Regions from separate parts of the Lactobacillus sp. B4026 genome, predicted to be linked through region 1. Evidence: riboswitches for the same ligand, from Rfam matches in the RefSeq annotation. Region 1 holds a riboswitch; the other holds the start of a gene.

Region 1 (3,157 bases):
CCGCTGTGCGAATTTGTTTAACGGCAGTTTGCATGCGTGGAATAATGTTGAGTGCTGCTAGGACCCCATATGCGAATTTGCTAGGTAAATGAAAATTTTGTTCAAATGAACGTGCCAATTCTTCGGCACTAGTTTTTTGGGCGACACAGCAGATTGTCAGCGTGTAAACGTAGATTCTGCTAGAAAGACTTAAAGCGTTGGTTAAATTGGGCTGAGGTGCAAACCAGTAGAGTGTGGCAAACACGGTAAAGGCCGCAATTAACGGCACGGTAAAAGTTAACAGGAGATTTTTAACTTTCATGTGGCAGTAAAGCAAATAGCACGTGCAAAAGCCGATAATTAGCACATTGGTAATTAGACTGGTTTTAAAAGATATTTCAACCGAAATAATTAAAGCGACAATGAATTTAAAACTGGGATTCATAACTAGCCTCACTTGTCTACGTATGTTAATTGTTGCTGGTCAAATACAAGGTGGTAATCGCACCAATCTGCCAAATTAGTTAGTTCATGGCTGATAATCAGAAGTGTCTGCCCCCTTTTTTCCTGGCTTTCGCGCAACAGACCCATTACTTTTTGTGCCGATTGGTGATCTAAGCCGCTTAAGGGCTCATCAATTAATAAAACGTCTTGATCAGCAATTAGCATTAATAAAATTTGTAATTTCTTTTGTTGACCGCCCGAAAGTGAGTAGACGACTTGGTCTAGTGTCTGGTCAAGATCAAGGTCTTTCACCTCTTTCGCAATTTTTTGATCGGAATAAAAGTTGCTAGTGCGCATTTTTTTACTTAGGTTAAGCTCATCTTCAACGGAAACGTTAATAAATTGATCACTTGCACTTTGAAATATCTGCCCGACTTGACGCAAATATTTTCGCATGCGTAAGTTGCGAATTTCTTTTTGGCGGTAAGTCAAACTACCAGTGTATGTGAGCATCTTGGTTAGCGCATTGAAAAGCGATGTTTTCCCCACACCATTAGGGCCAGTGATTAGGGTGGCTTTGCCTGCCACAATCTTTAGGTGCTCCTGCTTTAGCAGTAACCGGTTCTGCTTAATTAAGGTATTAGTAAGTTCAAAGCAGCTTGTTTCATTAGTTGGTAGGGCAAAAGAATAATGCTCGTGGTGGTCATTTTGCTGAAGAAGCTGCTTTTTTTCGGCAGTGCTTAAGGCAGTAACCTGGTGACCGGTAAATTTAAACAAACAGTCACAAATACCCTCATAATCGGCTAGAACATGGTCGCTTAGAATAATTGTTTTTCCTAAGTCACGAAGATGAGCCAACTTTTTAATTAAAAATTGGCGGGCAGCAGGGTCGCAACTTGCAAAAGGCTCATCAAGCAGAAAAAGATCGACATCCATTGCAATTAAAACAGCAAGAGCTACTCGTTGCTGCTCACCGCCAGACATAGTATTGATTTTTTGATCAAGCAGCTGGTCGATCTGGGCAAAAGAAGTTGCTTTTTGCAATCGTTTTGAGTAGTGCTCACGGTCAATTTCCAGGTTTTCAAGTGCAAAAATGATCTCTTCACGCGGTGTTGCCATTGTGAATTGCTCGCCAGCATTTTGAAACATCATTGCACTCTTAAGCCCATTAAGATCAACAGTTCCGCTAACTTTACCAGCATATTTAGGATAAAGGCCAGCTAAAATTTTTAATAGCGTCGATTTACCGCAACCTGTTGGCCCGATTAATAAGGAAAATTTGCCCGTCGGGATATTAAGATTAACATCTTGCAAAATAGGCTTTTTTTCATCATATGAAAAAGTAAGGTTTTTAGTTTTCAGCAATTTTTTAACCAATCTAAAAAAGTCGCCATGGCATAATGCCAGGCGACGTTAAAATTCAGTGCTTTTCCCTTCGCTGGCATTATCCATAGCAGGTTCAGTGGGTATATTCTCAGCCAAGATGGCACCCCAATATTTCAGGTCAATTATACATAAAAGCAATTTTCTTGTCTAGTTGCGGCAAATTAGGCGTCGTTAATAGCACTTAAGGCTCAACTTCTATCACAGATGTTAAAAACATATAAATAGCGGCGCTTTTTGCTATATAATAAAATCATGAAAATAAATTACTAATTAGAAGGTGACATCATGGCAGCAGTTAAGCTAGAACAATATTTGGCAAGTGTATTGGATTCAACTAATGCGGATACGAATGAAGTCCGGTTAAAGCCCGGAAACAAGGCCTTTAACCTGTTTAGGGTTTACCTTGAAAATCATAATACGGGTATTCACCGGTACCAAACCAGCAATCCCACAATTCTGTACGAAGCTGAAGGCATGGCAAAAACTAAAATTAACGGACAAAACTTAACTTTAAAAGCGGGTAATTTGCTGTTTTTGCAAGAAAAATGTGGCTATGAGGTCGAAAAACAAGGGAAAAATGATCTTTTGGTCAAATTAGAATTTAGTTCAAAGGTTAATTGCGCGGATTTTTTGGGAGAAAAAGCAACGCTCAATTCACGTGAACAAAAAGTAGCCGAACAGCTTGTTCAAATTCTCAAGACTAAGAGACTATTAAGTTTGCGCTGCTCACAAATGTCGCGCCCGAGTCAGTTAATGAAAAAAGTTATTGATGAATATTTAAACCACAATCTTTTTACGCGCAGTATTATTGCCGCAGAATTGCGAATACTTGTGATTACGGCAATTAGAAATCAAGACTTGGAAACAGCGCCAGCTAATCAACATAAGTTTGCGCAAACGGCGTTAGAACGTTACATTGATGCAAACTATACTGATATTACTTTAAATGAAACAGCAGAACACTTTGGACTCAACCCGAATTACTTTTCCAGTTTAGTTAAGCAAAAAACTGGTAAGAGCTTTGTTGAACATGTCGATGAACGCCGCATGCAGGAGGCACGCAATTTGCTTGCTCGGCCTGACATTTCGGTTAAAGAAATCATTGCGCGGGTCGGTTATAATGGTAAATCGTTCTTTTACAAAAAATTTAATGAATATTACCATGAAACGCCGGTACAAATGCGTGCGGAATTGTTTAGACAGGCCAATATCAATTTAAAGTAAGAGCAATATTTTTATCAAAAAAGGAGCGGACTATTTTGCAGAGCGCTCCTTTTTAAGTTACATTTTTTCCAAACGTTTAATTCGGTCACTTGTAGGCGGGTGACTGTCGAATAAGTGGGTAAGA
Region 2 (3,157 bases), on a different contig from region 1:
ATATCATTTTTAATATGAAAAAGTAGCTCGTTTTAAACTTTTTTAGCAGTTTTGTACCCAAATTACGGACAAAATTGTTAATTTTGCTAAAAGCAGTAGGATTATTTCAGAAATAGCTTAAATTACTGCTTTTTGCTACAATGAAACATAAGGTTTAATAAGCGAAAGGTCAATTACAACGATGGAAAAAGAACAAGAAATAAAAATGCTCAAAGCTTTTTCGGATGCTAATTCAACTTCCGGCTTTGAAGGTGAATTCGTTAAGCTTTTTACTGATACAGTAAAGGATATTGCTGATGTAAAAGTTGATGGGATGCTCAACGTTTACGCTGCTAAAAAAGAAAATCAGGCTGGCCGGCCAATCATTCAGCTTGATGCCCACTCTGATGCCGTAGGTTTTATAACTCAGGCAGTCAGACCAAACGGAATGATCAAGTTTGTTCCGCTTGGCGGCTGGGTTAAATATAATATTCCAGCTTTACGGGTAAAGATTAGAAACCGTGACGGTGAATATGTTCCTGGCGTAGTGGCAACTAAGCCACCACACTTCATGACTGAAGAAGAACGAGACAATGTACCAGAAGTAGAAGATATGTCAGTTGATGTTGGTTCTAGTTCTCGTGAAGAAACAATTAATGACTATAAAATTGATACGGGTTGTCCCATTTTTGTTGACGTCAAGTGCGAATACAATGAAAAAACTGGTCTTTTCTTCGGTAAGGATTTTGATGACCGGTTTGGTGCAGCTGCAATGGCTGATGTTTTGGCTAATCTTAACGGCGAAAAGACTGACTTTAACGTTGTAGCCGCACTTTCAAGTCAAGAAGAAGTCGGCTTACGGGGAGCGTATGTAACAGCTAGAAGTATTAAGCCAGATCTAGGGATTGTGCTTGAATCATGTCCAGCAGATGATACATTTACTCCAAAATGGCTTTCTCAAACAGGCTTAAAGCGCGGGCCAATGCTGCGTGATATGGACACTTCATTTTTGCCTAATCCAAAATTCCAACAATACGCATGTGAAATAGCGGATAAAAACAATATTCCATATACTCGTTCGGTTCGGACCGGTGGCGGACAAGATGGTGCGGCAATTTACTATGAAAATGGTGCGCCAACAATTGTTATCGGAATTCCAGTGCGTTACGAGCATTCGGCCTACTGCTTTAGCGCATATCAAGACTTTAAGGCCTCAGTTGACTTAACTTGTGCAATTATCCGTGATTTGACTAAAGAAAAGTTGGCTAGTTTTAGTCAATTTTAATTAAATTGCTAGTTAATTGAATAACTTAAAATGTCTGCTTGATATTGTGTTATAATAGGCAAAAAGATAAGAAAGTCACTAGGGGTGCCACATTTAGCTGAGAAATACCCTCCGAACCTGAACAGGACAATACCTGCGCTAGGGAAGTGTTATTAAGTATATTAGAGTACTCCTACTGACTTAGAATGTTAGTTAGGAGTATTTTTATGTTTACAAGATCATCAAAATGGAACGTTAAAGCAATTATCCTGATTGCTTTAATTGGAATTATTATGGGAGTAATCTACACTTATGGATTTAATTGGGCTTACAATTTAATTAAGTTATTACTGCTTCCGACCGGCTTTGCTCCGGTAACAGATACTGTTTTTTCTGGATTATGGCTAATGGCAGCTCCCTTAGCGATGTATTTCGTGCCAACGGTTGGTTCAGGAACAATTGGTGAAACATTGGCAGCAGTTGTTGAAATGGCTATTGGCGGCCAATGGGGCGCAGTAACAATTTTGTCTGGTGTGATTCAAGGTGCAACTAATGAAATTGGCTTTTTCCCGCAAAAAAGTCGGTATCAAGCATTTTCTTGGCAAAGCGTACTAACAGGGGCCTTTTTTGCCGGCCTTGGTAGTTTTATTCCAACATATTTTTTGTACGGCTGGAGTAAGTATAGCATCCAACTGCAAGTTATCATGTTTATTACTTGTATACTCTCTGCGCTTGTCTTTGACGGCGTTTTGGTAAAATTGATTACTAACTTATTTGATCAGGCATTAAAGCCCAAAATTGCTTAAATTAAAATTAGCACCGCAAAATATTTTTTGCGGTTTTTTTATAAAAAAGCCTAAGAAACACAAATTAGTTTGCGAAAATCATGGACGTAGAATTCAATAAAAATTATAATATTCCTTTATGAAAACCAAAAAGTTTTAATAAATAATAAGTTTAAGGAGAATTATGACTACAGAGATAACAAATTGGCGTTCATTAGGTGGCTATGTTAGTTCGGATGGAAGAAAGGTTAAAGAAGGGCTACTTTTTCGTTGTGGTCAACTATTTGATTTAACCGACGAACAAAAAGATCGTGTTCAGAACTACTACAAAATAAAGCGACTGGTTGATTTTCGCGGTGATGAGGAGAGACAAGAATATCCAGACTATCTTTGGTCAGAATTAGATTATGAAATAATTGATGTGCTAAAAGATACTGGCACAAATCAGGCTAGTGTTGATGAAATCGTTTCGGCCAACAGCCATGTTGAACAGGACATGCTGAAAACCTATGAAGAATTAGCATTGGCAGAATCTGCTAAGCAAGGCTATCACGACTTTTTGCTAACGTTAATGACTGATCCAGTTCCAGTTGCCTTTCATTGCTTTGCCGGTAAGGACCGAACAGGGGTAGCTGCAGCCTTAATTTTAAAGAGCTTGGATGTTAGTGAGGAGCAGATTTTTACTGACTACTTAAAAACAATTTCTGCTCGTAAAAAAGCTAACGACGAAATATTAGAATACTTAAAAGATAAGATGGATCCTAATAACCTTAACGATGTAGCAATTGCGTTAACTGTTGAACGCCAATACCTGGAAAGATACTTTTCAACCGTTAAAAAGCATTACGGTGATTTTGATCACTACTTTACTGACGGCTTGAAACTGCCACAAGATTTTAAAGAGCAAATGCAAAAGAATTACTTGGTTTAACTTAATGAAGTTGACTAATTGAGCGTGGAGAGAGCAAAAATTATGAACCGAGAAGATTATATTAAAAGTTTGAACCTTGAGCCTCACCAAGAAGGAGGCTGGTTCCGTCAAATATATACTAGTGATGAGCAGTTCTTTAGTCAGGATAGTCAAGCAGATAGATTTTACTACACTTCAATTTATTTCTTACTTGATGAT

What was found. Region 1 has a riboswitch for thiamine pyrophosphate ahead of J3U69_RS03585 (ATP-binding cassette domain-containing protein). Riboswitches for the same ligand answer to the same signal wherever they lie in the genome.
Region 2: another riboswitch for thiamine pyrophosphate. It lies ahead of J3U69_RS00210 (ECF transporter S component); the one in region 1 lies ahead of J3U69_RS03585 (ATP-binding cassette domain-containing protein).

What each region holds. Positions count from the first base shown of each region.
Region 1 is NZ_JAFNPD010000003.1:56,387-59,543, forward strand. It holds gene J3U69_RS03580 (energy-coupling factor transporter transmembrane component T family protein) at 1-424, opposite strand, end outside; gene J3U69_RS03585 (ATP-binding cassette domain-containing protein) at 433-1,800, opposite strand; TPP riboswitch at 1,837-1,927, opposite strand; gene J3U69_RS03590 (AraC family transcriptional regulator) at 2,095-3,033, shown strand; gene htpX (zinc metalloprotease HtpX) at 3,091-3,157, opposite strand, start outside.
Region 2 is NZ_JAFNPD010000001.1:15,617-18,773, forward strand. It holds gene J3U69_RS00205 (M42 family metallopeptidase) at 182-1,264, shown strand; TPP riboswitch at 1,335-1,426, shown strand; gene J3U69_RS00210 (ECF transporter S component) at 1,471-2,049, shown strand; gene J3U69_RS00215 (tyrosine-protein phosphatase) at 2,213-2,959, shown strand; gene J3U69_RS00220 (cupin domain-containing protein) at 3,002-3,157, shown strand, end outside.